3 regions of the Halomonas qaidamensis genome follow, and region 2 is predicted to be linked to each of the others. Evidence: predicted binding sites of a transcription regulator. Region 2 holds the regulator's gene; each other region holds the start of a gene.

Region 1 (10,830 bases), 1.8 Mb from region 2:
ACGGCGCTTCGCGTTACCCGGTTATAACGACGTGCAGATTGGGCTTGCCAGTCCCGCCAAATTACGCCGCTTTTGGCAGCAGCAACGGCCTGATTCAATTTACTTGGCGACCCAAGGCCCGTTAGGCTGGGTCGCTCGCCAGGTGGCACACCAATTAAATATTCCACTGGTGGCTGGTTGGCATACTAACTTTGACCACTACTGCCATGATTATGGAGTCCCCTGGCTAGCTGCCGCCACACGGCGCTATTTACGCTACTTTCATAACGGTTGCGACCTTACCCTAGTGCCTACTCAACAGCAGGTCGAAGCACTGCGCGGTCAGGGTATTCACGATGTACAGGTGCTCTCACGGGGTATCGATGGCGATAAATTTTCACCCGTCCACCGTGACGATGCTCTACGCAAGCAGTGGGGTGTTAGCGAACATCAACCGGTTGCCTTATACGTGGGTCGCTTAGCACCAGAAAAGAACCTGGCATTGCTACAAGAAACGCTGCAGGCCATGAGTGACGTGCGCCCCGATATGGCACAGGTAATTGTTGGTGATGGCCCCGGCCGCGCTCAGTTACAAAACGCGTTGCCAGATGCCCACTTCACCGGCTTTATCAATAAACAAGCACTAGCACGTCACTATGCCAGTGCCGATATGTTTATTTTCCCTTCTCAATCGGAAACCTGGGGGAATGTGGTAACCGAAGCCATGGCCAGCGGATTGGCAGTCGTGGCTTATCACCACGCTGCCAGCGCTGAGCTAATTCAAAGTGGGCATAACGGCATCACCGTTCCAACTGACGAGCCGCTTGCCTTTCAGCAGGCTGCCGTCGCGTTATGCCAGCACCCTGCAGACTACGCTCGCCTTGGAAGAATCGCCCGCCTACGCGCGTTAGAGCAAAGCTGGTCGGGAATCGCAGAGCAGTTTTTACGCTACTTACAAAACGCCCAGGAGACCCACCATGCGTCCGCGTCCGCTTGTCGTATTCGATCGTCTTGATGTACTGGAATGGCAGCTTTGCCAGCGAGTAACACACTTAACGCTTTATCGCCCCTGGCGGCTAACGCTGCAAACGGCCAGTAAACTAGGAGACTGGCCTGTCTGGGTGCTATTAATCGCCGCACAGCCCTGGCTACAACCTAACGGTGCTTGGCGCATCATGCAGTACAGCGCCATCGCACTATTCGCAGTCGCTATTTATAAATTGGTAAAAACGCGGATGTGTCGTGAACGTCCGTTCATCACCTACTTAGGCGGCGTCCACTGTGGCGAGCCTGCTCGGGATAAATACAGTTTCCCCAGCGGCCACACTATGCATGCGGTCATGTTTAGCGTGCTAGTGGCCGCCCATACCCCCTGGCTGCTTCCCATTGTGATTCCGCTTAGTTTACTGATCGCTGTTTCACGGGTAGGGCTTGGGTTGCACTATGTCAGCGATGTCATTGCTGGCGCTGCCATGGGCTACGGCTTCGCGCTGCTCAGCCTTTATTGGATGGGATAAAAAAACCACCAACGCGAGCGAAGGTGGTTTTTGACATTATTGTCTAATTATCGTTGTTTCTTCTTCACTTACATATCGGGAGGCAAATCGTCACGATCCTCTAATGTGGTCATAAAGGATGTTTTAAACATCATATAAAGGCCGACCCCCGAAAACCCTAGAAACAGCACAAACATGCATAACATCAATACCATCGCCATAGCGCTTGTCCCTGGAAGTTTGCGGCTGCTGCGTTGACGTTTTCTAACCGCTGAATTTTGGTTTAAACATGAGGATAGACCAAAATGTCCTGCCTATTGGGTACAAAAGCTACTCAAAAAAATAGACAACACCTAATATTCAATAAAATCAAAATGTTAATAACCTTTAATTAACGCAAAAAAACCACCTCGCTTTCACGAGATGGTCGTTTTGCATCATTACCACTCCCTGGCGGTGATGATCAGCGTTTCCTTACACTGATAAGGGTGAGCAGGCTGACTGTCCTTTCATGTCCTTTCGCTGATATGGCTCCATGCCTTCCTTAGTTACCTATCAGCCTGCTCACGCTGTTTACTGATTGCGACTAGACTTGAGCTTAAGTAGTAATAACAAATAGCAATAACGATAGCTTAGTTTTTTTAAATTTAAGGTTACTTATAAATTGTCTACTCATAACTTTGCAGATAATAGGCCAAAAATCATAGATATGAAAAAATTACTTTATTAACAATTATTTATATGGAAATAAACCATGCCAGTCACGGCTCGATATGTCGCAATTTTATGGCTAAAACTGACACATGCGACAAAATCGCATTGTCAGTTAACACAATCCATAGGGAAACCTGTGGCACCAATAGCGCTCAGCGATTATTTTAAATAACAGCGTACAGCACTGCTTATTGCACGCCCCACCTGCTGAGGAATCATTTGATGAAACGTACAATGGCTACCCTTTTATTAATAATAGTGACTCTAGTGAGCATCAGTGGCTGTAATACCATTCGCGGTGCAGGCGAAGACATTGAGCGCGGCGGCGAGGCTATTCAGCGCTCTGCAAGTAGTTAAGGGTTGCAACTGATGACAATGATGACCGTCTATCTATCACATGGTTTGGAAAGCGGGCCTAACGCCCTGAAAGTACAAGCTTTAAAAAGAGTCGCTGAACAGCGCCATGACTGTGAAGCCGTGGTCATAGACTACCGCGGCATAGCAGCGCCTCAGGAGCGCTTACAATATTTGCTCAATGTGATCGCCGATCGAAACGATTCGTTAGCTAACTGCGTGATGGCAGGCTCCAGTCTTGGCGGATGGTTAAGTGCAGCAGTAAGTGCTCACGAACCCGTGCTGGGCTGCTTTTTACTAGCCCCGGCACTTGGCCTGCCAAACTACCCACAAACCTCACTCACATTGCAGGCAGCCCACACACATATTATTCATGGATGGAGAGATGACGTCGTGCCACCTGGCCCTGTTATTGAACATGCCCAAAGTCAACGCCTGTCGTTACGCCTGCTTGATGATGACCATCGCCTTCATAACAGCCTGGAAACGATACTTACCGATTTCGAGCATTTCCTAGCCCAGTGTGCTTCACCTCTGCCCTCTCACTAACAACGCGTTACAACAAATAGTCGACATGAGCCAAATAAAACTATACAAATGATGTACACACATAAGGAGAGTGCTCATGTTTGGTTTATTTAAGCGCGACCCCAAGAAAAAGCTACAGCAAGATTACGAACGCAAGCTACAAGCAGCCATGGAAGCTTCACGCAATGGTGACATGCGAGCCAACGCCACACTAACGGAAGAAGCAGAAGCAATTTTAGCTGAGATTAATCGCCTAAAAGCAGAAGAACGCTAGGATAAATCGCCCATGCGCCATCGTGTCATTGCTGCCGTCGCTTTTAGCTGGTTGCCTTTGTCTGCACACGCCAGCTGCCCATCGCCTGGCCAATGGTGGCAATCGCAAAACAGCGTTGCCAACAGTGCTATTTTAACCCAGGCATCACAGCATCAGGTGGTGCTTCTAGGCGAGCAGCATGACGCAGCTGACCACCACCGTTGGCAGCTGCACACCCTGGCGGGGCTTCATGCATTGCGTGATGATATGGTCATTGGGTTAGAAATGTTGCCCAGAGGAGTGCAAGATGTTCTTGATGATTGGGTGGCCGGTTTATTGACCGAAGAAGAACTGCTAGCACAGTCCCACTGGGAAGAAACCTGGGGGTTTGATGCCAATCTTTATCTCCCTATATTTCATTTTGCCCGCCTTCACAACATCCCTCTGATTGCGCTAAACATTACCCCTGAGCTCCGCCAGCGCTTGTCTAGTGAGGGGTTCACTAATGTGCCTGCCGAACAGCGCCACCATATTCCTGCACCGTTGCCCCCCAGCGATCGCTATGAAAAGCGTTTAAAGGAGGTATTTGATCAGCATGCCATGGGCGACGACCCCGCCATGCTAAATCGATTTGTACAGGCTCAGCTTAGCTGGGATGTCGCCATGGCCGAGGGGCTAGCGAATGCCGCCACAGAAGGCGCACTTGCCGTTGGCTTAATGGGTCTAGGCCATGTCATTTACCACGATGGTGTGCCACACCAGCTCACTGGGTTAGGGGTAGACCACACGTTTAGCTTACTGCCCTGGTCAACAGAGGCCTGTGAGCCACCCAACCCTGAATTAGCAGATGCGGTTTTTGTACTGCCAACGGCGGAGTAACCGCTGGCAGATTGGTTGCTAACAGGGTGTTTGCTAGAAAAATGGTCGGTTAGGCATCATCTGCCAGCGCAGGCAGTAGCGTTTTTAGCTTACGGGTAAGGGTATTACGCCCCCAACCAAGCAATTCAGCGGCTTCCCCTTTGCGGCCACCGGTATGCTTCAGCGCCGTTTCAATTAGAATACGTTCAAAATCCGGCACGGCTTCTTCCAATAAGTGGGTGTGACCTTCCGCAAGCGCATGATCCGCCCAATCCCTAAACGCGGAACGCCAATCGCCATGCGCGCTGCTGTCAGAGGCAGTGACAGAGCGCAACTCGGGAGGCAGGTCCTCCACCAGAATCTCACGACCAGACGCCATTACCGTCAACCAGCGGCAAATATTTTCTAACTGGCGTACATTGCCAGGCCAAGGAAGGCGGGTAAGGTGCGTTTCAGCATCGGGGGTGAGCACCTTAATGTCTGTCGATAACTCTTTGGCTGCTTCTGCCAAAAAATGACGTGTTAAGCGTGGGATATCTTCGCGGCGCTCGGCAAGGCGTGGCAAATGCACACGAATCACGTTTAAACGGTGGAACAAGTCTTCCCGAAACCGGCCGTCGTCAACTAACGACTCCAGGTTCTGGTGAGTCGCGGCAATAATACGCACATCGACCTTAACGGGGGTGTGTCCGCCCACGCGATAAAATTCACCGTCGGCTAACACGCGCAGCAAACGCGTTTGGGTCTCAGCGGGCATGTCACCAATTTCATCCAGAAACAGCGTCCCACCGTTAGCCTGTTCAAAGCGACCTTGGCGCTGCTGCGCCGCCCCGGTAAACGCCCCCTTCTCATGGCCAAACAGTTCGGACTCAATCAGATCACGGGGGATCGCTGCCATATTTAGCGCGATAAACGGCTTACCTGCCCGGGGGCTATGCTGGTGCAACGCCTGCGCCACTCGCTCTTTACCGGTGCCAGACTCGCCGTTAATTAATACCGTGATGTGGGAGTGAGAAAGCCTTCCGATCGCGCGAAACACTTCCTGCATGGCCGGCGCTTCACCAATGATCTCAGCACTCAACCCTTCCGGCACGCTGACTGGGCGCTGACGCTCTCTGGCATGAGCTACCGCACGGCGTACCAGGGCCAGCGCTTCGTCCACATCAAAGGGTTTAGGCAAGTATTCAAATGCTCCCCCTTGATAAGACGCCACGGCGCTGTCGAGATCTGAATGCGCAGTCATCACAATAACAGGCAGATCTGGATGGGCATCACGTACCCGAGACATCAAATCAAGCCCATCAATGCCAGGCATGCGAATGTCCGTGACAAGCACATCGGGGGGATTTTCTAACAACCGCTCCAGCGCGGTATCGGCACGTTCAATACATTCAACGTCCAGGTCTGGCTGCGCTAAAGCCCGCTCTAATACCCAACGGATGGCGCGGTCATCATCGACAATAACCACTCGTGCAACATCGGTTTGTGTCGCCTCAGTCATGACGCTTCTCCGGTGCAATTAATAACCAATGGAATCAGTAAACGAAATTCGGTATGTCCAGGGCGTGAGTCGCATTCGATCAATCCTTGATGTTGGTGCAAAATCGACTGAGCAATCGATAGCCCAAGGCCGCTACCTTCAGCGCGCCCAGAAACCATGGGATAGAAAAGCGTTTCACGTAACGTTTCAGGTATGCCAGGGCCGTTATCAATCACCCCTACTTCACTGACTAAACGATGACGTTCGGCACCCAACGTAAATTGGCGGCGCGCGCGGGTGCGAAGCGTAAGTTCCGGCGAGGGGGTGCCTGCATCGCTCATGGCCTGCACGGCATTGCGTGCCACATTTAATAAGGCTTGGATCATTTGAGATTCATCGCCGGAAAGGTCCGGCAAACTCGGGTCATAATCACGTCGAATCTCAACATGCGGATGCTCGGCAATCAGCAGTGCCCGCACTCGCTCTAACACCTTATGAATATTGACCGGCTCATGTTTGACGATGCGATTGGGACCCAACATGGAATCGACCAAATCTCTCAGGCGGTCGACCTCTTCAACAATAATATGGGTAAATTCGCGCAGCGCCGGGTCGTCCAGGTCACGTTCTAACAACTGAGCAGCACCGCGAATCCCGCCTAGCGGATTTTTAACTTCATGGGCCAAACCTCGAGCCAGCACTTTGATAGTCTCTTGCCGAGTGGTCAGCGCTTCTTCGCGGGAGATCTGCATCAGCCGGTCCCGTGGTTCTACCTCTAACAGCAGCTCATCGGCTGAAAGCGGGGTCACCGTGTAGTCCACCGTTAAAGGCTCGCTGTTCAGCGGCGTAATGCGTGCTTCTCGCTGGGTATAGGGATGAAAGGCATCCCGCGCCTTGGCGAGGACATCGTCAATACTCTCATCGCCCCCTAGCAGCGTATCTAAACTAATGCCCTGGACACGGCTAAAACTCACCGCTAACAACGCTTCTGCAGCTGGGTTCATCCAGCGAACGCGGAGTTCACCGTCTAGCAGCAAGACTGCGGTGGTGAGATGTTCAAGTAAGCGCTGGTACATGGCGTATCCTGAAGCGTCGCTGTAAAAAATAGTGTTATCGAGCGTATGAAAGAGAAACTGCAAAAAGCGCGCCAATTAAGCACAAATGGCCATTTGCACGGCTAATGAGCAAGGGGCAGTGGCGTAGCGAGCCGTTATAGCGCAAACCCTACGATAATCGCACCACTCAACGCACCATTATAGTGCGCATAGTTAATCAACAATAAAAATACTCACCGGATCAGTGCGGTGCTGAACGCGCCCATCACTGTCTAGCAACTCTGCCTGTAGCTGATGTTGGCCAGCGGCTAAACCAGCAAGCCAGAAAGCATCACTGTGCAGTGCCGACTGACTTATCTCACCGTTCACCAGCAGTTGAATTCGATGATCTTCGCGAAGCGGTGGAACAACATCCACAACTACCGCGGTATGGTCGTTCTGAAGCGACGCCTCTGCCTGGGGTAGCTCAATCGCAAAACGGTCATAGGGCATAAACGGCTGACCAGGATATCCCTGTCGACGGGATGAAGTCGCAACGGGAGGCAGGGACGTGGAAACACCAGGCAAAGGCGCCAGCGTTAGCACTTCGCCACCGCGTTCCGGGTTATCGGTAAAGGTCACTTTGCCTTGTTCATCCACCACGCGGTACACCGTTTGTGACTGCGCAGCGCTTACCCACAAGCACAGCAGTAGCGTAGCCCCTGTGGATAAGCACATTTTATGTTGCAAACGTAAACTCCTCGTCATTACTGGCACACCTTCTCAGTTTGCTACCATAAAAAAACCCCGCCGAGGCGGGGTTTTCAGGCTAATCACACCGCAAAGGTGATGTTAGCAGCCGTTATTAGCAGCTGTAGTACATATCAAACTCGATGGGGTGAGTGGTCATGCGAATGCGCTCCACTTCTTCCATTTTGAGTTCAATGTAAGCATCAATCATCTCGTCGGTGAACACGCCACCTTCGGTCAAGAACGCGCGGTCTGCATCGAGTGCTTCCAACGCTTGGTCCAGGCTGTTGGCAACGGTTGGTACAGACTTGCCTTCTTCCGGCGGCAGGTCATACAAGTTTTTATCCATGGCATCGCCAGGATGAATCTTGTTTTTAATACCGTCGATACCTGCCATCAACAAGGCAGAGAACGCCAGGTAAGGGTTAGCCGTCGGATCAGGGAAACGAGTCTCTACACGCTTACCTTTCGGGCTAGCAGTGTAAGGAATACGAATAGAGGCGGAACGGTTACGAGCACTGTAGGCCAGCATAACCGGTGCTTCGAAACCTGGTACCAAACGCTTGTACGAGTTAGTCGATGCGTTGGTGAAAGCGTTTAGTGCACGGGCGTGCTTGATAACACCACCAATGTAGTAAAGCGCCATTTCAGAAAGACCCGCGTATTCGTCACCCGCGAACTGGTTTTGGCCATCTTTCCAGAACGACTGGTGTACGTGCATACCAGAGCCGTTATCGCCAACGAGTGGCTTCGGCATAAACGTAGCGGTCTTACCGTAAGCGTGGGCCACGTTGTGGATCACGTACTTCATTTCCTGAACTTCGTCAGCCTTCTTCACCAACGTGTTGAATTTAACGCCGATTTCGTTCTGACCTGCGTTAGCAACTTCGTGGTGATGAACTTCTACGGTCTGGCCAATCGCTTCCAGGGTGTTACACATCGCACCACGAATATCGTGGAAACTGTCGACCGGGGGAACCGGGAAGTAGCCGCCTTTAACCCGCGGACGGTGACCCAAGTTGCCGCCTTCCACTTGGTTACTGGTCGCCCAGGCACCTTCGTCGGACGTAATTTTGTACATAGAACCCTGAATGTCAGACTTCCAATGTACTTCGTCAAAAATGAAGAACTCAGGCTCTGGGCCAAAGAAGGCGGTATCGCCCAGACCGGTGGACTGCAGGTAGGCTTCTGCGCGCTTGGCAATAGAACGCGGGTCGCGATCATAGCCCTGCATAGTGGCAGGCTCGATAATATCGCAACGCAAAATTAGGGTAGCGTCTTCAGTGAAGGGGTCAAGGAAAGCAGTACCATCTTCTGGACGAAGAATCATGTCGGATTCGTTAATGCCTTTCCAGCCTTCAATAGAAGAACCGTCAAACATTTGGCCGTTTTCAAAAAACTCTTCGTTCACGTCCCGTGCCGGAACGGTGACGTGCTGCTCTTTACCGCGCGTGTCGGTGAAACGCAGGTCTACCCATTTAACATCATGTTCTTCGATTAGCGCGAGAGTCTTGGCTGACATAGTGTCCTCCGGTATGAACGTGGCTTAAAGCTTGTGACAGTAAGCTACCGATAAAAGAGTTATTCAACAATCCGGCTATCGTTGTAGCACGCCGCGAGGCATCTGCCTACGACCCGCTAGCCGCTAACAAATATAAAGCACAGAGCATGCCAACCTTGCACCAATATGGCATAAAAAAATGGCAAATCATTGTTTAATAAGTACTAAAATATTAAATTTAATGCTTCTTAATGTAGCATACCTTCTTTCTTTGTATCCTCACCAGCTCAAAATAACGCCATAGCTTGTAAAAACGCACCAATAAAGCCCAATAAAAAACCAGAAGCACCAAAATGGAGCGCCAACCAACTAATTAATTCCTAACTGGGTATAGAAAACTTAGGCTTGCTAATAAAACAAACCAACACCTACAATAAATTACAAAAATAACCATTTGGTTACAAAAAGCGGCGTAAAGCAGGAAACCATCGACATGAGCACGGTCTGTTTTATTCTAGATGCGTTAGTCACAAGTGCCCTTCTACCGCGTCACTTGCGAGCTATTCGCCAAACAGGCTTAGCAGACCACCTGCTACCCATCATCGTAACAAGTTCCACCAATGATCCACGCATACCCTGTATTGAACAGCGCTACCGCGTTCACTTCCTTATTTCGCCATCCCAGTCATTAGGCGCCAGAATCAATCAAGCTGCCTCTCTCAGCCAAGCTGACTGGTTGCTAATTGCCATGCACCAACAAGCACTAGAGGCCAATCTGTGGTGCTTACTTTATCCGCAACTGGATACCTGCCTGCTGGATGCTGTTTTGATTGATTACCAATCACCGAGTATGTCCGAGCGGTTACTACAGCGCTTCTTAGGAGCAGGTATCGCTACTCCGCCTTACCTAGCCATCAGGCGTGCTTGGTTGGAACGTCTAGGAGGACTAGACCCTGAATTAGAAGAACCGGCGCTTGCCGATTTACTGCAACGCCTTTACGCCTGCCCCACACGTTTACAAACGTTCAGCTTAGAGGCTTCACGACTCGATCACGATTCATCGTTAATGGCCGCTAATCCTTACCGATTACCACCCACTTCGCCAACAGACACATAACCACCTTAATGCATAAGCGGTTGCATTAAACATTTAAACGTTTGCCAAATAACATAGCGCCTGTAGTGGTGGTATTAGCAATAGTGTTCAACACAATAGAGCCAAGCACACCGACTACTATCAACAGTGCGGCATAGGCCATAAGCGGTAAGGTGAAAGGCCCCACGACGGCATCGGTTAATGCAAAAAACATCGGGTGGGCCAAGTAAATACCAAACGAATATACATTGATATAACGCACCCAAGCTGGTGCTTTACGACCTTTTAAGAAAGCCATTAACCAAAGGGTAAACAGTACAAAGAAAGGGATTACCCACACCTCTTTTGAAGAAAAGGCTAATCCTCCATTAAACGTGAGGGCCACGATCAACGCTACAAATCCAAGTAACCAATAGGGCTTTGATAATGATTTCATCCATTTAGGGCGCGCACACTGATCTGCTTGAGGAGCCAACGGATAATAGCGGACTAACACCAATGCCAGAAAAAATAGATAGACCCAACCCAGCGGTGCGATCCATAGGAGATACCCAGGCGGCTCAATATCCAGCCAATACGCTAGCCCCCAATATCCCATGCTGACTAAGCACCCGCCCCACAGCCACGGCACAGGATTAAAGCGCCATAACCGAAACCGGGTATAGCACCAATACGCCGCGTAAAACTGCATGGCAATAATCAAAAAATAGCCATGCCATCCTGCATAAATAAAATACTCTTTGGCATTGTTCAAAAAACCAACAGCGTTATTGCTATCCGCTAATCG
Region 2 (10,830 bases):
ACCGATATATTGCTCTCCAAGCAAACCTGCCGTTAAGATCGCTGCTGTAGTATCTTGAGTAAGCTGACCCTGAAGTTCACTATTAAGACTCAGCACTACCCGCGCATCGTACCATTCAGTATCAAGTTCTATGGCCTCAACGCGGCCCACTGTAACGCCAGCCATAGTGACGCGCGCGCGTGGTTTTAGACTACCAATATTGGCAAAGCTTGCCTCAAGACGAAACGTATCAGAAGGCGCCGATAGCGTCATCCCACTGACACGTAAGCCTAAAAAAACAAGCCCTAAGATACCCGCCAGCATAAACAAGCCAACGCCAAACTCCATGGTTTTACTGCGCTTCATGTTATTGCTCCACCCTTCAAAGACCGCCAAACATAACGGCAGTCAATACAAAATCTAGCCCCAAAACAGCAAGCGATGAATACACCACTGTGCGGGTTGTGGCACGTGAAATACCTTCAGATGTTGGCACTAAGTCATACCCTTGAAACACCGCAATCCAGGTAACAACCACTGCGAACACAAGGCTTTTGATGATTCCATTACCGATATCATCAACAAATGAAACGCTAGCCTGCATATTGCTCCAATAAGAGCCTTCGAAAACGCCTAACCACTCCACACCTACTAAATAGCCCCCCCAAATGCCCACCACGCTAAATCCAACGGTAAGAATAGGTAGTGCGATAAAACCAGCCCATAAGCGGGGAGCTACGACCCTGCGCAGTGGGTCAACACCGATCATTTCCATGCTTGTCAGCTGCTCGGTCGCCTTCATAAGACCAATTTCTGCCGTTAAAGCAGAGCCAGCGCGCCCGGCAAACAGAAGCGCAGCGACCACCGGTGCCAATTCACGCAATAGTGAAAGCGCCACCATTTGACCAAGCGCCTGTTCTGCACCGAAGTCAACCAAAATGGTGTAACCCTGGAGGGCAAGCACCATGCCAATAAACAGCCCCGATACCAAGACAATCGCAAGCGACAAAACACCAACAAAATGCACTTGGCGTAGCCATAATAACCAGCCTTCCCGCGAGGGAACCCCTACTGCAGACTGCGCCAAGAAGATACCTGCACGTCCTAACGACTCCAAGGCATCACATCCTTTTCGCCCAAGCCGAACAACATGCGAGATAGCATGTTTAATGTTTGATTGCATTTAGCGCACCTTCCCTGCAGAGGCTTGGCCTAGAATATCGCGGTAGAGGGTCTCAGCTGGGTAATGAAACGGCACGGGGCCATCAGGCTCACCGTGAATAAACTGACTCACCCGCGGGTCTTGGTTTGTATCTAAAGTGCGTGGCGTGCCAGAAGCAACCACCTGTCCATCGGCGATTAAGTACAGGTAATCCGCAATACTAAGAGTCTCTTTGATATCGTGTGAAACGATCACTGACGTAAGTGACAACGCCTGATTAAGCCGTTTAATAAGCTGGACAAGCACACCCATTGAAATAGGATCTTGGCCGACAAAAGGCTCATCATACAAGATTAGCTCTGGGTCAAGCGCTACCGCACGTGCCAAAGCCACACGTCTTGCCATCCCCCCCGAAAGCTCAGCAGGCGATAAGTGCCTTGCCCCGCGCAACCCCACCGCTTGCAACTTGAGAAGCACAAGATCGCGAATCATAGTATCTGGCAAATTGGTATGCACTCGAAGCGGAAACGCGACATTTTCATACACATCAAGGTCTGAAAATAACGCACCACTCTGAAACAACATCCCCATGCGCTTACGAAGACTGAAGAGGGCTTTACGTGACAGGCGGTGCACGTCTTGACCATCGATTAACACTCGCCCTCGGTCGGGTGTTAACTGGCCACCAATCAGCTTTAAAAGGGTCGTTTTACCTGTACCACTTGGCCCCATAATAGCGGTCACTTGGCCACGCGAAATCGTCATATTGATTCCGCGAAAAATATCATGCTCTCCTCGCGAGAAGTACAAATCTTCAATTTCTATGAAGGGAACATCTGTCATGGGCTGGCTGGCCTTGATGATCGTCTTGCCGTGACAGCACTAGCATAAGCTGGTCGCCTGCAAGCGAGATAGTTTAAAAAAACAGTTAATCTGAAAAACAGATAGTTTAAAAAACAGTGTTTTCGAAATATTATCGAACATCGTAACTTAACGCTACTCACAGTAACAGATTCACTCATTGTGGCTGTTCTTGTCAGGACAGTGCGCGCATCCCCTACAATCTGCGCCGAGATGTTATTCTTACTGTTTTAACGCTAATGAAAAAGAGACCACCTTATGCGCCAGCCACTATCGACCCCTAGCCCACTGCGTGAAAGTGCGCTGCGCACCTTACAAATTGAGCAGGCAGCCATTGGTGGGCTACAAGCCAAACTTGATGAACATTTTGACCACGCTTGCGAGCTGATTCTTGCCTGCCATGGCCGTGTTGTCGTGACTGGCATGGGTAAGTCAGGTCATATTGCGGGGAAATTAGCAGCTACATTGGCAAGCACCGGTACGCCTGCTTTTTTTGTACACCCAGGCGAAGCCAGTCACGGCGATCTCGGCATGATTACCCGGGCGGATGTCGTATTAGCACTCTCCAACTCTGGTGAAACAGCAGAAGTTACCGCGCTACTGCCGCTACTGAAACGCTTAGGCACTCCTCTTGTTAGTATGACCGGCCGCCCTGGCTCAACATTGGCTAAACATGCGGATGCACACCTCAATAGTGGCGTTGAGCGCGAAGCCTGCCCTCTCGACCTAGCGCCAACAAGTTCAACCACTGCAGCACTTGCCTTAGGCGACGCTTTGGCTGTTGCGTTATTGGAAGCACGCGGATTTACCGCTGAGGATTTTGCACTTTCACATCCAGGAGGTAGCCTGGGCAAACGTTTGCTCCTTCGCGTTAAAGATTTGATGCACAACGGGACACGCCTCCCCCAAGTGGCACTAGGCAGCCCCTTGCGTGATGCACTTATAGAAATCACCCGGCAAGGCCTGGGCTTTACCTGTGTAGTGGATAGTGAGGGGCGTCTTGCGGGCGTCTATACCGACGGTGACTTACGCCGAACGCTGGATCAGTTTCATGACCTGCGTGACGTCATCGTCGATGATGTTATGACGCGCCCTGGAAAACGTATTGGACCCGATATATTGGCGGCTGAAGCCGTTCGCATTATGGAAGACAGTCGAATTACCGCACTCGCAGTTGTGGATGATCAGCAGCGTCCCATTGGTGCGCTGCATATGCACGACCTACTTGCTAGCGGCGTTATATAACCATCTTTTTAAACGTTAATAATAGGGAGGCTATATGGCCCTACCTGAAGCACTACAAGACCGGATTCGCCGCGTAAAACTACTGGCGATTGATGTTGACGGCGTACTTACTGATGGCCGCCTCTACTTTCAAGCGGATGGCATCGAAATCAAAGCGTTTCATACCCAAGACGGTCACGGTCTCAAGCTATTGAAGCGCGTAGGTATCCATGTTGCCTTAATTACCGGGCGGGATTCACCTATGGTCAGCCAACGTGCCGCTTCTTTGGGCATTACGCATGTATATCAAGGGTGTGAGGATAAACTCACTACGCTACGCGCGCTTTGCCAACGCCTAGATATCACACTAGAGCATGTTGCTTATTGTGGCGATGACCTGCCAGACCTTGCACCGATGAAACGCTCAGGCGTTGGCATCACTGTCCCTAATGCCCCTGATTATATGCATACCCATGCTGACTGGATCACTGATCGGCTTGGCGGCCACGGTGCTGTGCGTGAAATCTGCGATACTTTACTGATGTCTCAAGGTCATTGGGACGCTGTGTTAGATACGTATTTACACGGTCAATCGTAATGCGCTTTTGGGTTAGGAAACGGTTTTGGATTACCACGCTTGTGGTGGTGCTGGGGGGTATACTTGCCTGGATAGACCCGCGTGGATATAAAGACCAATCGTTTAATCCCGATGCGAGGGCTCAAGAGCCAGGTCACGTACTTGAAAATGCGGAAATGACACTATTTGGTGACACAGGCACCATTCAGCAATCGCTAATGACGCCACGCTTAGTGCACACCCCGCAGACAGCGATGACTGATGTTACCTCTCCCATAGCGACACTCTTTGATAGTGAAGAACGCCAATGGCTGGCTACAGCTGAGACAGGTACCCTAAATACGGATACACAGGCACTCACATTAGCCGGCTCTGCCCAGCTGCTCTCACCTGATGAGGGCTGGCAGCTCAATACAGAGTTATTACATTATAATGGCGTCACGCGTCATGCCTGGAGCGATTCCAAAACAGTGCTACAGCAACCGCCTCAGCGCCTTGACGCATCACGCATGGATATATGGCTAGATGATAGCCAGATTCGCTTAACCAATAACGTGCGCGGCACTCATCCGCCTGCCACTCGTTCTCCGTAGGAGCCGCAATGAACGCTCTCATTCGTACAGCACTCTTCACCATTGCGCTACCCCTCTCTGCGGCAGCGCTACCGGTCATGGCACAAAGCCAAGCCCCTGTAGAAGTAGAAGCTGACCGGTTAGATCTAGACCAACGAGCGGGCACCGCCGTGTATTCTGGGAATGTCGATATTCGGCAGGGCAATATGCAGCTGCGCGGCAATCGCGTTGAAATCCAGCGCAATGATGCTGGCGAACTATCGCGCGCCGTGGCAACCGGTGAGCGAGCCTATATACGCAACCAACCCGAAGGTCAGGCTAGCCCGATGGAAGGCTGGGCAAAGCGGATTATCTATCATGTGGCCGAACGCCGAGTAGAACTGATTGATCAAGCCGAACTTACCCAGCAAACAGATCGTTTTCAGGGCGGCCGATTAGAGTATTTCATTGACCAAGGCGTGGTTCAGGCCCGCTCTGACGTGAGTGGCGGTGAGCCACAACGTATCCGAATGACGCTTCAGCCAGAACAATAGGGAGCGCCCAGTGGCGACAAATAGCGCAGAGCCAGCACCTCAGACCACATCATCAAAACCAACATTCGAAGAGGCGCCGATAAAAACACTCTATGCCCATCACTTAGCCAAAAGCTATAAACGCCGTCGCGTGGTTAAGGACATAAATTTAGAGATCTCTCAAGGCAGCGTCGTCGGTTTGCTTGGCCCTAACGGCGCAGGCAAAACAACATCGTTTTATATGATTGTCGGCCTAGTAAAGTCTGATGCAGGAAAAGTAGGCATTGATGGGCTTGATTTAACGCATGCTCCTATGCACGAGCGCGCCATGGCAGGGATTGGCTATCTGCCTCAAGAAGCCTCTATTTTTCGCAAACTATCCGTTGCCGATAACATCATGGCAATCTTGGAGACTCGTAAAGCACTTGATCACAGCGCCCGCGAACAACGTCTTGAGACGCTACTGGAAGATTTTCATATCACCCACATTCGCGACAATTTAGGTATGAGCCTTTCAGGTGGAGAGCGTAGACGTGTTGAGATTGCTCGCTCCCTCGCAACAGAACCTGCCTTTATTTTGCTTGACGAGCCGTTCGCTGGCGTCGATCCAATCTCAGTAGGCGACATTAAAGCAATTATCCGAGCACTTAAAAAACGTCATATAGGCGTATTGATTACTGACCACAATGTGCGAGAAACGCTGGATATTTGTGATATCGCCTATATTGTTGGCGACGGTCACATCATCGCTAGCGGCCCGCCACAAGAAATTCTCAACAACCAAAAGGTAAGAGATGTTTATTTAGGTGCTGATTTTCGCCTGTAAACAACCACCTGCCTGAAAAATTGTGTCTGTGGCATGCTTATTGCACTTGCACCAAACCATAACTCGCACTAGGGTGGAGCTTTCTGATAAACGAGTGGTTCTCAGATGGTCATGAAAGCTTCTCTTCAATTGCGTATCGGCACACAGCTGACCATGACACCCCAGCTGCAGCAGGCGATTGCCCTGCTGCAGCTATCAACATTGGACCTTCGTCAAGAAATTCAGCAAGCACTTGATGCCAACCCAATGCTTGAGCAGGAAGACGAATTCGGCGAACAGGCTGTTAGTGAACCCCAGGAAACGGAATGGTCCGACAGCATTCCTAACGAACTCTCCACTGATAGTGACTGGTCAGACACTTATCAGGATCTAGGCAACCATAGCAGCGGCGGCGAGGGGCCTGATTTTGAACGTCAAGCCGCTGGTCAAAGCTTACATGGCCACCTACTTTGGCAGCTCGCCATGACGGATTTCTCCTCTCGCGACCATGCCATCGCAGAAAGCCTTATAGATGCTCTGGATGCTAATGGCTATCTAACTCAGCCCCTCAATGACATCCGCGAGGGGCTTAAGGCCCAAGGTCATGAAGGGCTTAGCCAGCGTGAAGTTGAAACAACCTTACTGCGTCTTCAACAGTTTGAACCCACCGGCGTATTTGCTCGTGATCTGCGCGAATGTTTAATGTTGCAGCTCGCCTCACTACCGGAAGATACACCGCTGCTTATGCCTGCCAAGAGGCTAGTACGTCAATTTCTTGAAGCGCTCGGTAAGGATGATGTGCGTTTGTTAAAGCGACGTTTAAGCTTGGGTGATGATCAGCTAGATGATGTAATTCGTTTGATCCGCAGCCTTGACCCTCGCCCAGGCAGCGCCTTTGGAGACACCGATGACAGCTATGTAACGCCAGACCTAGTGGTTCGCCACGACAACGAAGGCTGGCACCTGGAACTAAACCCAGAAGCACTGCCACGACTGCGTATTCAGCCTGACTACGCAAGTCTTATCAAACGGGCTGACAAAAGCCAGGATAACCAGTTTTTAAAGGAGCACCTTCAGGAAGCGCGCTGGCTAATCAAGAGCCTCTCAAGCCGAAACGATACGCTACTGCGTGTTGGCCGAGAAATTATCGCTCGCCAGATAGGCTTTCTGGAACACGGCGAAGAAGCTATGAAGCCGTTAATTTTAGCGGATATCGCAGACGCTGTGGAAATGCATGAATCTACTATTTCCAGGGTCACCACCCAGAAATATATCCATACCCCGCGCGGCGTATTTGAACTCAAATACTTCTTTTCCAGCCAAGTGAGCGGGCAAGACGGAGGTGACAGCCACTCTAGCACCGCCATCCGTGCACGAATCAAAAAACTGGTGCAAGATGAACCGCCCGGCAAACCTCTCTCAGACAGCCGTCTTGTATCGCTTTTGGAAGAGGGAGGCATTAATGTAGCGAGGCGTACAGTGGCCAAATATCGCGAGTCGATGGGCATTCCTTCTTCCAGCGAACGTCGCCGCTTACGCTGATAAAACAGCGCTAAAGAGACAAAGTCTGTTTAAGGGCTTTGCAATAGCGCAAAAAGGGTTACAATCGAAGAACAGTCCGACGGATAAGGAGCACGTCAATGCAAGTAAATATCACTGGTCATCACGTAGAACTGACTGACGCCTTGCGTGACTATGTTAATGAAAAGCTGGAACGCGTTGAGCGCCATTACGACAATATTACTACCGTACAAGTGACCTTATCTGTTGAAAAGGAGCGCCAGCAAGCTGCCTGCACGCTGCATGCTGCCGGTGCAGACCTACACGCAGAAGCATTAGATAATGATATGTATGCAGCCATTGATGCGCTAGCAGACAAAATTGATCGTCAACTCGTTAAACATAAGGAAAAAGCACAAGCTCGCGCCCAAGGCGCAGGCGTGCGTTAATTCAATGACGTTGGAAACTATCCTCCCCCCAGAGCGCGTTCTCTATGACGTTCCTGGGGGCAGTAAAAAAAGGGTGCTGGAGTTTTTCAGCACCTTCATTGCACAAAACATCCCAAGTTTAGACAGCCAAGAAGTGTTTAGCCGTCTTATTGGACGCGAACGCCTAGGAAGCACAGGAATAGGCAACGGAGTTGCTATTCCTCATGCACGTAGCCCTCATTGCAGCTCGCCCATCGCTGGCTTTTTAAAGCTTGCTGAGCCGGTAGATTTTGATGCTATTGATGGTGATCCAGTCGATCTTGTATTCGTGCTATTGGTGCCTGAAGAGGCAGACGACACCCACTTAGCATTATTAGGTCAAGTGGCGTCTATTATGAATAACGTCGACACACGCCAACAACTGCGTAAATCCACAAGCCAGCGTGAGCTTTTAGAACTCATCACAGCGAAAATACGCGAGCAGCCTGTTACCTAGATGGCCCACCGCTAAGCACTACACGCTAAACTAACGTTTATCCCCATTTTTATTGGCATGCCAAGAGAAAATCTATGCAACTGGTGATCATTAGCGGCCGTTCAGGGTCCGGTAAATCTATCGCCTTACAAGCGTTAGAAGATCTTGGCTATTACGCCATCGATAACTTACCTGCCATGCTACTTGGCTCCCTAGTAGATGAACTGCGTGAGCAAGGAGAGCGCACTCAGCTAGCGGTCAGCATTGATGCTCGCAATCTACCAGCAGCTTTACAGCAATTGCCGACAATGCTCGAGGCTTTACGCCAGAAAAGCATTCACTTTCAAGTTATCTATCTCACTACGGATGCTCGCATACTTCTTGAACGCTATTCTGCTACGCGGCGGCGACACCCGCTAACCCGGGATAGTGATATGACGTTAGAAGAAGCAATTGATAAAGAAGAAGAAACCCTGCTCGACATTCGAGATCTCGCAGACCTAATGATCGACACCTCTCGCTTATCGGTTCACGATTTGCGACGCCGAATAACAGATCAGGTTGCCCAGCAGCGAGAAGATAGACTTACCCTTACGTTTGAATCGTTTGGCTACAAACGCGGCGTGCCGCTCGATGCAGATTTAGTCTTTGACGTGCGCTGTCTACCAAACCCCTACTGGGATCCTACGTTACGCCAATATACTGGGCGCGATGCTAAAATCGTTACTTTCCTAAGTGGTTATTCCATAGTGGAAGAGATGAGTAATGATATTCAGGTATGGTTGGAAAAGTGGTTGCCTGCCTATCAAAATAGCCAGCGTAGCTATATGACGATTGCCATTGGCTGCACCGGTGGGCAGCACCGCTCTGTTTACATGGTAGAAGACTTAGCGCAAAAGCTGGTTAGGCACACAGGCGAGGTTCAACTCCGCCATCGTGAACTAGGGTTGCAGTACACCCTAAGTGAAACGTTGCCTTTTGCATCCACATCTTCAACCAGCGAAACATAAGCACAACAGCAATAACTAACGCCTTTTCTTAACGACCCCACTCGGCAAAAAGGAACCAGAGTGCCTGAAAGAACGTTAACACTCACTAACCAGCGCGGTCTTCATGCCCGTGCAGCGACGAAACTCGTCAAGTGTGGCCAACAATTTTCGGCCAATATTCACGTCTACAAACAACAGCAGATGGCAGATGCCGCTAACATTATGTCACTGCTGATGCTGGCCGCCCCCTGCGGCACCGAGTTGAGAATACATGCTGAAGGAGACGACGCCGAACAAGCATTAGAAGCTATAGAAGCGTTGTTCGACGCGCGTTTTGATGAAGAGCAATAATGTCAGGTAACATCTACTGCAAGTAATTCGCCACACGGCTGGCTTCATTAGTTGTTAAGCTTGTTACTAGCTACCCGCAATGGTCATTGCATCAATTAGCCAGCTACCCGTGTGAATGCTGCCACGGGTGTCTGTGTCATCGCCAACGGCCACTAAGCCCGCAAACATGCTATTCAAGTTACTAGCGATAGTGAACTCCTCGACAGGATGCTGCACTTCGCCGTTTTCAATCCAGAAGCCTGCGGCACCTCGTGAGTAATCACCTGTTACGCCGTTAACCCCCTGCCCCATTAGTTCAGTCACCCAAATGCCACGACCCATCTGTTTTAGCAAATCATCCCGGGACGTTAGCGGTGCTAGTAAACGTAAATTGCGCGCCCCGCCTGCATTGCCCGTGGATTGCATTCCCAAGCGCCGCGCACTGTAAGCAGACAACATATAACTTGCCACCGTACCTTGCTCAATAAAGCGGTTATTGCGCGTTTGAACGCCTTCTGCGTCAAACGGCGAACTAGCTGACGCTCCCACTTCCATAGGCCGCTCTTCTAAGCCAAACCAGTTTGGGAATAGCGAGCTACCTAAACGGTCACATAAGAAAGAGGATTCACGATAAAGTGCCCCGCCTGCCAATGCCCCCATCAAGTGGCCTATCAAACCGCTAGAAAGTGACGGATCAAACAGTACTGGGAAAGTACCTGTTGGCGGCCGTTGAGCGCCTAACCGACGTAGAGTGCGTGACGCCGCTTCGCGGCCCACCTCCTCAGGATCTCGAAGCATGGCAGGATTTCGCGCTGACGTGTAATCATAATCACGCTGCATACCCTTCTCATCTTGGGCAATCAACATACAGGAGAGTGAATGACTGCTGCCTTTCTGGGTGCCCAGAAAACCATGGCTATTAGCATAAACACGAACGCCTTCGCCACTCGATAGTGAGGCACTTTCTGACTGATGAATACCCGCTACGTCACGCCCGGCTTTTTCACACGCTAGCGCCAGATCAATGGCCTCATCTGTTGTTAACGCCCAGGGATAGTGCACTTTAAGATCAGGTAGATCAGTGGCCATTAGCGCTGCATCCGCCAAACCAGCGGCAGGGTCCTCCCCCGTATAACGGGCAATAGCTAAGGCTTTTTCTACGGTCGCTTTAATTGACGCGCTGCTGGCGTCGGTAGACGAGGCACTGCCCTTGCGCTGACCAACGTATAGCGTAATGGCAATACCCTGGTCGCGTGAAAGCTCGACAGTTTCTACTTCACCAAGACGTACGCTTACTCCAAGGCCTTGATCTACGCTGGCGCCTACTTCAGCAGCATCTGCGCCTAGTTTTTTTGCCAGCGCCAGCGCTTCTTCAGCACGCTGTGTTAATAATACCTGCTGGGCCGCTGCATCAAA
Region 3 (10,830 bases), 310 kb from region 2:
AAGAAGTCGGCATCGGCACCATACTCTTGCAAGTGGCCAAGCGTGTAGCTGTAAGCAATATTGGCGGACTCTTTCATCACATCGCCAAGCTTGCCGGTAAGTTTAAAGCCACGATCCAGCGCATGGACTTTGCCCGCTTCAATAGGCAGTGTTGCGCCTCCCATGGAAGTCCAAGCAAGACCGGTAACAACGCCTTCGCCTTTCAGCACTTTCTCTTTGCGGAAAAGCGGTGCTCCCAGGAATTCTTCCAGGTTTTTAACCGAAATTTTTACCGTTTCTACCTGCTCTTCGAGAAGCTTCACTGCTGCCTTACGAACAATACGATGCAGCTGCTTTTCAAGCTGGCGAACACCCGCCTCACGGGCATAGCCATCAATCACCTGCTTGAGCGCGGCATCCGTTAAGTTAATACGTTTTTTCGGCAAATTGTCGCGTTTCAGAAGCTTTGGCCATAGATGATGCTTAGCGATCTGTAGCTTTTCTTCTGCGATATAACCTGACAGACGGATCTGCTCCATACGATCAAGCAGCGGCCCTGGGATCGAGTCCAGCGTATTGGCGGTGCACAAGAACAGTACTTTGGAAAGATCCATGCGCACATCGAGATAGTGATCCAGAAAGTCGACGTTTTGTTCGGGATCTAGCACCTCAAGCAGTGCTGATGCAGGATCACCCTGAAACGATTGGCCTAACTTATCAATCTCATCGAGCATGATCACTGGGTTTTCGACTTCAACTTCTTTAAACGCCTGCACTAGCTTGCCGGGCATTGCGCCCACGTAAGTACGGCGATGCCCTTTAATTTCAGCCTCATCGCGCATGCCACCTACCGAAAACCGATAGAACTCACGGCCTAATGCTTCAGCAATAGAGCGTCCAATCGAGGTTTTACCGACCCCAGGCGGGCCAACCAGCAATACAATCGAGCCACCCACGTCGCCTTTAAAAGTTCCTTCGGCCAGAAACTCAATAATCCGCTCTTTCACGTCTTGTAAGCCATCGTGATCGCGGTTGAGGACTTCCCTGGCATGGGCCAAATCGAGCTTATCCTGGCTGGTAACGCCCCAAGGTAACGAGGTTAGCCAGTCAAGATAGTTACGAGTAGTGCCGTACTCTGGCGAGCCGGTTTCTAGCACGCTGAGTTTATTAAGCTCATCATCGATACGCGCTTGAACGCGCTCCGGTACCACCAGCGACTCTAGGCGGTTCCTAAACGTATCGACATCGTTTTCGCGGTCGTCTTTTGAAATCCCCAGCTCTCGCTGAATAACTTTAAGCTGCTCACGTAAGAAGAATTCGCGCTGCCGTTCCTGCATTTGAGCATTAACTTGCTCGCTGATTTCACTTTGCAACTGGGCAACATCGATTTCTTTGCGTAGCAGGGGGAGTACTTTATGCATTCGCTCAGCCACTGACAGCGTGGCCAATACATCCTGCAATTCAGGGCCTTTGGCAGACGTTATAGCAGCTGCGAAGTCTGTCAGAGGGCCAGGTTCATGTGGACTGAAGCGGTTCAAGTAATGCTTTAGCTCTTCGCCATAAAGAGGATTAATCGGCAACAGCTCTTTGATGCCATTAATGATCGCCATTGCATAGGCACGGGTTTCTTCATTTTCAGCATCTACTGGCTCTTTAGGATAGCTGACTTCCACCAGATACGGCGGCTCTTTAGACAGCCAACGCTGAATTTTAAAACGCTTAACCCCTTGCGCGATAAACTGGATTTGTTGGTCTTCGCTTTGGAGTTTATGCACTTTAACTGCTGTGCCAATCTCGGGAAAATCATCATGATTTAGAGAATCAACGCCCTGCTCGCCAACAAAGGCAACACCAATGGTGTGATGCGGTGTATTTCCCACACGGCGCATCGTTTCTTCCCAGCGTTCGCGGTTGATGACCAGCGGCTGTACCTGAGCAGGGAAAAATGGTCGATTATGAATCGGCAACAGATAGATACGCTCTGGAAGCATATCGCTGGCGGGTACTAGCGAATTAACTTTCTCACCGTCTGAACGATGGTCTTCACTACCATCATTAGTACGCGGATCATCAGTACGCGGATCGTCAGTACGTGGTTCTTCACCGTGCTCTTGATGCGCGTCAGATTCTTCATCCGTCAGCCAATCTAAGTGCTCGTGATCGCGGTCGTAATCCTGGTCGCTCATGCGCCTCTCCCATAACAATAGCTAGCGGATCAGTCCGCTTAATAATGTTTAAGGGATGTGGGCACACAGTAGAAACTTCAACCCTTAACACCATTAGAGAGGGCTGATAGAGAGGGCTGATACAAAGCTATAAAGCAAAGAGACTGGAGACTTATTGAGGCCAAAGCTGAGGCATAGGACGCCCATTAACACGCCATTCACCACGAATCACGTCAAACTCCAATTCTCGCGTGCCTAAGGGTAGCCCTAGCCAAAGAGCTGCCACGGTAGGTGCATCGTACCAGGTGAAATCACCATCAACACGATCTAGCCAGCGGGCACGCTCTTCTGGTGTAGTCAACTCTGTTATAGTCAGCTCATCAAGCCGACGCGCATCAAAAAAGAGTGCGCCATCCGCATTAACAGTGATGCCCAGGAGTGGGCTCTCGATCGCCACTGTTGTAATGTCTAAGCGAGGTGAATCACGTAACACCCCCATCAAACTAGGGGCCAAACGAACCAATAACCCTTCCGCCATGGGAAGACTGGCATCACCCCACGCGGCTTCCTGGCGCAGTCTTAAGATCGTTTCGCGCACGGCATCTGCATTTAAACGTGAAAGTTCCGCGTCTATTCGGCCACTTAATAACGGCGTATCAGGAGCCTCGCTAGGAACGCTAACTTCGCCAATGATTAGCTCGCCATTGAGACGAAGCTCTTGTTCATCGAGCACCATGTGGCTGTGAACATCGAGTGGCGAAAGGTGAATATCATAAGCAGGATAGTGAAGCGATAACGACTCAACATGCAGGTGGTCGCGTTGAGCAAAATGATAGGCATCGTCAATATAGGTATAACGGCTTTCAAGGGAGGAAGGCCCCATCGTCAGCTGAGCAGGGCCATCGGTTAACGTGAGCTGATCAAGCAGCGCGCGCAACCGCCAATCACCAAATACGCCCTCCAGACGCATTCTGGCTCCACGAACCGATAATTCACGGCCGTTTTGTTGAATCACAAAGGGAGCCAGCGCTAAACGCAGTTCGCTATGGCCGCTTACCGTGTGGTAGCGCCCTTGCCAACGTGGAATGGACGGTGCAGAGACTTCGCCCACGGCTTTTTGCAAAACGCTGTCTAAACGGGGCAGAAGCGTTCCTTCAACATCAGTACTTAATGCGCCATGACGCGCACGGTAAGTGAGTTCTAGTCGCCATGGCCGCCCTAACAAGGGCGATAAAAGCAGCTTTCCCTGAGACGTTAGCCACCCTTGGCGGCTCTCTGTCCGGCTAACTCGCCACTCGCCTCGTGCTTCTAAATCTTCTAATGCTTGGCGAAGGCTGCGTTCAAACAAAATACTCGATAGCAGTTGCGCCACCATCCACGCCACCGCCAGGGCCGCGAGAATAGGGACGATCAGTCGTTCCTTGCGCATGCGATCTCCTTGAACACCCCCTCGATTGGAGACGTTCGCCACCGACGTTGCGTAATCAGTTTTTAGTAATTATCCGAATCCATTCATTATTATATAAGTAATTCATCTGCCTTCTTGTACTGCCTGCTTATACTGATAGATTTTTTAATGCAGCCAAAACCATAAATGCATCGTACTCCACGCATAGATACCGGCCATGACATCATCAATCATAATGCCAAATCCACCGGCAACACGCCTATCAGCCCAGCGGATAGGCCATGGCTTGAACACGTCGAAGATACGAAAAACAATGAACCCCCAGAGCGCCGCTTCCCATGAAAAGGGTACGGCCGCCATGGTGATCCAGTAGCCAACAAATTCATCCCAAACAATACCAGAGTGATCGTGCACACCTAAGTCATGGGAGGTTTTATCGCATAACCAAACCCCAACGACAAAGGCGGCAAATACAATGCCGAGATACCAGCTCAAGGGCAGGTCGGCCATCATCCAGTAGAAAGGAATAGCCGCTAGCGTCCCGAAGGTACCTGGTGCCCAGGGCACTGCACCACTGCCCAGGCCAAAGGCGAAAAAATGGGTTGGCCGACGCCAAACGCTCGCTGGTGCTCGGTTCATGGCGCTCCCCCGCTAAAATGCTGCCATCCTTCGTAGTCACTGGCATCAACACCAGTCACGCCTAGCGTTTCTGTACAGCGGCCTATTACAGTTAGTGACAGGCCAAGGTCAGCGAGTCGCTGCTGAGCAATAGCGATATTGAGTGGTGAAAGTGTCACCAGTAGCTCGTAGTCGTCCCCCCCCGTTAGCGCGGCTTTTATCGCACCATCGTGGCCTAACGTCTCATGTAACCCATTCGCTAACGGCAGTGCATCTAGCGCTAGTGCACAGCCCACTTCAGACGCGTTGCGTAAGTGCGACAAATCTGCCAGCAAGCCATCCGAAACATCTAATGCTGCGGTTGCAAGACCGCGTAATGCCACACCTGCTGCTAAACGAGGTTGTGGCAACAAGTAGCGGCTTAGCAGCGGGTGCGAAAGATCGCGTTCACCCTGGCGCCAAAGGGCTAGGCCACCGGCTCCGCCACCAAGCGCACCCGTCACCGCAATGACATCTCCCACGCTTGCGCCTGAACGGGTCAACGCATCACCTGTTGGCACTTCGCCCATCACCGTGACACCAATGGTCAATGCCCCAGAGGTGACATCCCCTCCGACCAGAGCGGTGGAATGTTGCTGGCAAAGCGCATGAAACCCTTTCGCGTACCCTGCTAACCACTGCTCAGCAGCATCGCGATCAACAAAGGCACTCTTATCCAGCGTTAGTGCCATCAGACACCACCGGGACGTTGCTCCCATCGCGGCTAAATCGCTGAGTGCCACTGCCAAAGCACGGTGCCCTATCGCATGTGCTGGGGCATCGTGGGGGAAATGGACATTACTCACCGATGTATCAACGCTAACCACAAGCTGCTGACCTGCTTGGGGCACTAAAAGCGCTGCATCGTCGCCATTTTCAAGCGCTATACCGGCTGTCGCGTGCGCCTCCTGCGGCGACATGAAGTAGCGCTGAATCAGTTCAAATTCGCCAAGCACAAAGGCCCCTTAAACGTATTATCAGAAGGCTTGCCTTACAGACGGCGAGCACTGACCTCGGCACTTCGTAAGCGATTTGCCAGCTTATCGAGAATACCGTTTACGTATTTATGGCCGTCGGTGGCACCAAAAGATTTGGCCAGCTCAACGCCTTCGTTAATCACTACGCGATAGGGCACTTCCATCCGCCGAGACAGCTCGTAGGCGCCCAAACGAAGGATAGCTAACTCAACGGCGTCAAGATCTTCTAGGCGACGGTCGAGCAATGGGGCAATTTCACGGTCTAACTCTGCTTTGAATCTGACCGTGTTATGCAGTAATTCATGGAAAAGCGCTTTGTCGGCGATTTCCATTACTTTTACCCAGTTTTCGTAATCTTCTAGGTCATCATCCGCTACTTGGCTGCGAAACTCAGCTTCGATAGTGGTGATTGATTTACCCGTCATTTGCCACTGGTAAATTCCTTGAACCGCCAGCTCACGTGCGGCGTGGCGCCCTAGCTGTGCAGCAGAAGGCTTACGCTCACGACGTTCACTCATTGGTTATCTCCTAATGGCAATGCGCGCAGCAACGATACCATTTCCATCGCTGCCATTGCCGCTTCCGTACCTTTATTACCTGCTTTGGTGCCCGCTCGCTCGATTGCTTGTTCGATAGTCTCAACGGTCAACACCCCGTTTGCCACCGGTGTATCAAACTCAAGCTGGAGGTGGTTAATGGCGGTATTACAGCCACCAGCCACATATTCAAAATGCGGCGTGCCTCCACGAATAACCGCGCCCAGCGCGATAACAGCATCGGGCTTCATGACCTTAAGCACACGCTTTACTGCCAGCGGCAGCTCCCAAGCACCGGGGACGTGGACAAGGTGAATATTGTCCGCATCAACGCCATGGCGCGTCAGGCTATCGATAGCGCCTTCCACCAGGCTATCCACCACATGGTGATTGAAACGACCTACAACGATGACATAACGGCCATCGACATCTACAAAAGTACCTTCAACTTGCGAAAGGGATTGCATCAATTTATTCCTGCTGAGAAGTTGGCTCATACGCCGTGTCATTAGGTCCCAAGCGCTCAACCACTTCGAGATCAAAACCAGAGAGCGCCGAGAATTTCCACGGTGAGCTGAGTAGCCGCATTTTACCTACCCCTAGGTAGCGTAGGATTTGCGAGCCAGTACCAATCGTTAAATAATTACCTGAACCGTCTGAATCGCTGGTGCGCGGTTGACGCACGCGGTCCAGAAAAATATCCAGTTGATCTTTTAAATCCTGATGGGGACGACCATCATCAATCAGCACAAAGACACCCGAAGGTGCATCCGCGATCTCTTTCAGGGCACGATGAGCATCCCAACGGCACTGCTCACCTTTCATTAACCCCACAATATCACGTAGCGTATCCGCTAAGTGAACACGCACAGTAGTGGGCTGTTCTGGGGTCGGTTGCCCCTTAACCAAGGCTAAATGATGAGCGCCCTGTATGCGGTCACGGAACACATGCAGCGCCAGCTCCCCATGGGCCGTCATCACGCTGGTGGTTTCGACCGGGTCAACGGTTTGCTCATTAACGATACGATAGTGGATTAAATCGGCAATTGTGCCAATTTTAATACCATGCTTTTTGGCGAACACTTCAAGCTCAGGACGACGCGCCATACTGCCATCGTCATTCATGATTTCACAAATGACGCCGCTGGGGTCACATCCGGCTAGCGATGCCAAATCACAGGCGGCTTCGGTATGCCCTGCCCGGCGCAAAACACCACCCGGCTCGGCCATCAGCGGAAAAATATGGCCGGGCTGTACAATATCTGTCGGCTTGGCATTTGCTGCCACTGCGGCTTGTACCGTGCGGGCACGATCGGCTGCGGAGATGCCGGTGGTCACCCCTTCGGTCGCTTCAATGGAGAGCGTAAACTTAGTGCCAAACCCAGAGCCATTGTCACGCACCATCAGCGGAAGGTTAAGCTGTTCGCAGCGCTCACGCGTCATGGGCATGCAGATAAGTCCGCAGGCATAGCGTGCCATAAAGTTGATATGCTCGGCCTGCACTTTTTCGGCCGCCATGATGATATCACCTTCGTTTTCGCGATCCTCATCATCCATGAGAATCACCATTTTGCCCTGGCGGATATCTTCCACCAGCTCAGCGATAGGGGACAAACCCTCTGAAGAGGAATGCGCCATGGAATCTCCAAAATAAGTGGTCGCAATACATGCGATTTCGCGCGTCAGGGTACCTTGCTCTGGCCCTGTGCGCTAGTCAGTGCGAGGTTCAGCGATTATTCGCCAATCACTCCCAACGGCGCGAATTTCTTTAATAGTCAAACGTTTTTGGTCAGCCATACGGGTCATACCGGGCAACGCAAATAGTGGTCGAGCTTCACCCCCCAACAGCGTTGGCGCGACAAACAACTGCAGCTCATCCACCGCGTTCGCCTCTAACAGCGCGCCTGCTAAAGTAGCACCGGTTTCAACGAGCAGTTCGTTTATCTGCTCATGCTCAGCTAGCCAGCTCAGCATGTTGGCGAGGTCGATTCGACCTTCTTGATCCGCAGGCATTACCTTAATAAGCGCACCCGCAGCTTCCAGCTTTTGACGTTTTTCGTCACTGTGATGTTCGGTGGTAATAATCAACGTGCGCCCTGGTTCACGAAGGCAGGCTGCCGCTAGCGGTAGACGCAGGCGTGAATCTAAGATGACACGCAGCGGCTGGCGCTGACTGACCGCCTCTGCATTATCAAGCGCCAGCTGTTCCGCGCGCACTGTCAGCCGTGAATCATCCATAATAACGGACTCAACGCCACTTAAAATAGCGCTTGATCGAGCGCGCAGACGCTGCACTTGGCTACGCGCCTCTGGCCCAGTAATCCACTGCGACTCTCCTGACCCCATGGCAGTACGACCATCAAGACTCATGGCCATTTTTAAGCGTACAAAAGGACGTTTGCGCTGCATACGCGAAATAAAACCAGGGTTTAATCCACGTGCATCCTGCTCTAACAGGCCAACCTCCACCTGGATACCCTCATCCCGTAGCCGCTGGATACCGCTACCGCTAACGCGGGGGTTAGGATCAACCATGGCCACGACCACTCGTGCAACGCGAGCATCCGCTAACGCAACAGCACAAGGGCCTGTGCGTCCCGTATGGGAGCAAGGCTCCAACGTGACGTAGGCAGTGGCACCTTCCGCTTTTATACCCGCTGCGTTAAGCGCATGAATTTCTGCATGAGGCTCTCCGGTACGCAGATGGAACCCCTCACCCACCACTTGCCCTTCAGTGTGTTGATCGTAACGGACAATAACGCAGCCCACTCGAGGGTTAGGGTCGGTTGTATAAAGACCCTTAGCCGCTAGTTGCAAGGCACGCGCCATAAAGTGATAGTCAGCGCTAGTGAACCCTTCTTCCATCGGCTCTTTTATCGACTCTTTCATCAACCCTCTCCGCGATGTGGGTCGCTGGGGGCGGATGCAAGATGATCACCAGGATCTTGAGAAAGGCGGTCTATCTCAGCGCGAAATTCGTCTAAATCTTGAAATTTACGGTATACCGATGCAAAGCGGATATAGGCGACCTGGTCGAGCTTGCTTAACGCTTTCATGACGGCTTCACCGATATCCCGCGCGTTGACTTCGCGATCTCCACGGGCACGAAGCGATTGGCGAATACGCTCAACGGCAGCTTCTATTGCCTCGGCACTGACTGGGCGCTTTTCAAGCGCACGCAACATGCCTGCCCGCAGCTTACTCTCGTTAAACGTTTCCCGTGAGCCATCGGATTTCACAACTCTCGGCATGATGAGTTCTGCGGTTTCATAGGTAGTAAAGCGTTCTTGACAGCTAGCGCATTGGCGACGACGGCGCACCTGGTCACCGTCGGCTACCAGCCGCGAGTCGGTCACTCGAGTATCATTAGCACCACAAAAAGGGCAATGCATGGCAGTCAACCTGTTGTCAGTACGTGCAGCGTGTCAGCCTGTGCAGAGAACGGCACTTATCGGCATATTATGAACTATTGTTAGCAGTAAAGTCGCCACGCGCTACAACGATATGCAGTAAAGAGGCACTTGCAAGCAAAAATAGTCGCTTTATTAAACGCGGCGTTAACCTAGCATTGTAACGATTTGGCACACAAGCTGCAGCGTTTGTCGTAGGTTGTTTAAGAGGACACTCCATGACCCCATTTGAGCAGACGGTCTACCATTTCCTTTCGCACCTCTACGGCCCCCGCGCCAGCGAGGTACAGCGCCGCCTTGGACAGCACATTGAGCACTTTCGTCACGTATCAACGGCTCCACCCGTAACAGAAATTACCGCGGGAGAAGAGGATCATGCACCAACGTGGAGCGAAAAAGATCAGTGGATCATTAGTTACGGTGATTCCATTGTGGCAGATGACGCTCCCCCTCTTGCGGTACTGAATGAATTTCTTCAACGCTATCTGGGTGAGCGCATTAGCGGCGTGCATGTGCTGCCCTTCTTTCCATGGAGCAGCGACGACGGCTTCTCAGTTATTCATTACCGAGAGGTTAATCCAGAGCTGGGTAACTGGGAGCACATACGCGAACTGGCCAGCCACTACGACGTGATGGCAGATTTAGTGCTTAACCACGTGTCTCGCGAATCGCTCTGGTTTGTTGATTATTTAACCGGCAGCCTGCCAGGCCGCGATTACTTTATTGAGGTTGAACCGGAAACTGATGTTTCCCAGGTAATTAGACCACGCAGCAGCCCCTTGCTCGTGCCTATTTCTACGCGTCGGGGAACCCGCCATGTATGGGCAACCTTCTCGGAAGATCAGATCGACTTAAATTTTGAAAATCCTGACGTATTGCTAGAATTTGTTGGCATTTTGCTGTTTTACCTCCAACAGGGCGTGCGTATCATTCGCCTGGATGCTGTGGCATTTTTATGGAAACGTTTGGGAACATCGTGCATTCATCTTCCAGAGACACACACCGTCGTGCGTTTACTGCGCGCCATTGTCGATGAAATATCACCGGGCACGCTGCTAATTACCGAGACCAATGTTCCTCACGCAGAAAACATCAGTTACTTTGGCCTGGAGCGACTTGCCAATGGCGCACCCGACGAAGCCCATATGGTTTATCAGTTCGCATTGCCACCGCTGCTGCTACATACGCTCACGCGCGGTGAAGCGACCACTCTGCAGTCCTGGCTTGCTAGCCTGCCGGTACTGCCTAAGCAGTGTACTTATTTAAATTTCACTGCCAGTCATGATGGTATTGGCGTGCGTCCTTTAGAGGGCTTGCTTCCTGACCATGAGCGAGATGCGCTGCTAGAACTGATGCATCGCTTTGGTGGCTTTGTCAGTATGCGTAGCAATCCTGATGGCAGCGATACGCCTTACGAAATCAATATCACCTGGTTTGAAGCCATGCGCGGCACACGTCGAGGGCCAGACCCTTGGCAAATTGCCCGCTTCCTTTGCAGCCAAGCCATCATGCTTACGCTTCAGGGCATTCCCGCCCTTTATATCCATACCTTGACAGGCACCCTTAACGATGTCGAAGGGGTAGAGCGCAGCGGCCGCTTACGTTCAATTAATCGCCGCCGCTGGCAGCGTGATGAGCTAGCGCTATTACTCGAAAGCCCCTCAACACCGACCCACGATGTGTTTCATGCACTTAGTC

The links. The regulator sigma-54, encoded in region 2, starts transcription at its own class of promoters, with help from an activator protein. The targets are predictions, from matches to a motif close to TGGCACNNNNNTTGCTNT.
Region 1: glnL (nitrogen regulation protein NR(II)) is a predicted target of sigma-54. The motif match lies at 6,795-6,812, and genes of this name have one in related genera.
Region 3: K1Y77_RS11525 (sugar phosphorylase) is a predicted target of sigma-54. The motif match lies at 9,302-9,319, and genes of this name have one in related genera.

Annotation. Positions count from the first base shown of each region.
Region 1 covers NZ_CP080627.1:240,644-251,473, reverse strand. The annotation lists gene K1Y77_RS01210 (glycosyltransferase family 4 protein) at 1-994, shown strand, start outside; gene K1Y77_RS01205 (phosphatase PAP2 family protein) at 957-1,496, shown strand; gene K1Y77_RS01200 (entericidin A/B family lipoprotein) at 2,412-2,546, shown strand; gene K1Y77_RS01195 (YqiA/YcfP family alpha/beta fold hydrolase) at 2,565-3,092, shown strand; gene K1Y77_RS01190 (DUF6435 family protein) at 3,169-3,345, shown strand; gene K1Y77_RS01185 (ChaN family lipoprotein) at 3,358-4,203, shown strand; gene glnG (nitrogen regulation protein NR(I)) at 4,253-5,683, opposite strand; gene glnL (nitrogen regulation protein NR(II)) at 5,680-6,738, opposite strand; gene K1Y77_RS01170 (DUF4124 domain-containing protein) at 6,931-7,446, opposite strand; gene glnA (glutamate--ammonia ligase) at 7,562-8,968, opposite strand; gene K1Y77_RS01160 (glycosyltransferase family A protein) at 9,441-10,064, shown strand; gene K1Y77_RS01155 (acyltransferase family protein) at 10,090-10,830, opposite strand, start outside.
Region 2 covers NZ_CP080627.1:2,198,470-2,209,299, forward strand. The annotation lists gene mlaD (outer membrane lipid asymmetry maintenance protein MlaD) at 1-345, opposite strand, end outside; gene mlaE (lipid asymmetry maintenance ABC transporter permease subunit MlaE) at 362-1,162, opposite strand; gene K1Y77_RS10225 (ABC transporter ATP-binding protein) at 1,163-1,984, opposite strand; gene K1Y77_RS10230 (KpsF/GutQ family sugar-phosphate isomerase) at 2,261-3,247, shown strand; gene K1Y77_RS10235 (KdsC family phosphatase) at 3,282-3,824, shown strand; gene lptC (LPS export ABC transporter periplasmic protein LptC) at 3,824-4,396, shown strand; gene lptA (lipopolysaccharide transport periplasmic protein LptA) at 4,405-4,908, shown strand; gene lptB (LPS export ABC transporter ATP-binding protein) at 4,988-5,713, shown strand; gene K1Y77_RS10255 (RNA polymerase factor sigma-54) at 5,819-7,234, shown strand; gene hpf (ribosome hibernation-promoting factor, HPF/YfiA family) at 7,333-7,641, shown strand; gene ptsN (PTS IIA-like nitrogen regulatory protein PtsN) at 7,646-8,116, shown strand; gene rapZ (RNase adapter RapZ) at 8,191-9,105, shown strand; gene K1Y77_RS10275 (HPr family phosphocarrier protein) at 9,166-9,435, shown strand; gene pmbA (metalloprotease PmbA) at 9,502-10,830, opposite strand, start outside.
Region 3 covers NZ_CP080627.1:2,513,351-2,524,180, forward strand. The annotation lists gene lon (endopeptidase La) at 1-2,165, opposite strand, end outside; gene K1Y77_RS11485 (YdgA family protein) at 2,317-3,573, opposite strand; gene K1Y77_RS11490 (phosphatidylglycerophosphatase A family protein) at 3,718-4,191, opposite strand; gene thiL (thiamine-phosphate kinase) at 4,188-5,165, opposite strand; gene nusB (transcription antitermination factor NusB) at 5,201-5,704, opposite strand; gene ribH (6,7-dimethyl-8-ribityllumazine synthase) at 5,701-6,189, opposite strand; gene ribBA (bifunctional 3,4-dihydroxy-2-butanone-4-phosphate synthase/GTP cyclohydrolase II) at 6,194-7,360, opposite strand; gene ribD (bifunctional diaminohydroxyphosphoribosylaminopyrimidine deaminase/5-amino-6-(5-phosphoribosylamino)uracil reductase RibD) at 7,433-8,611, opposite strand; gene nrdR (transcriptional regulator NrdR) at 8,611-9,114, opposite strand; gene K1Y77_RS11525 (sugar phosphorylase) at 9,351-10,830, shown strand, end outside.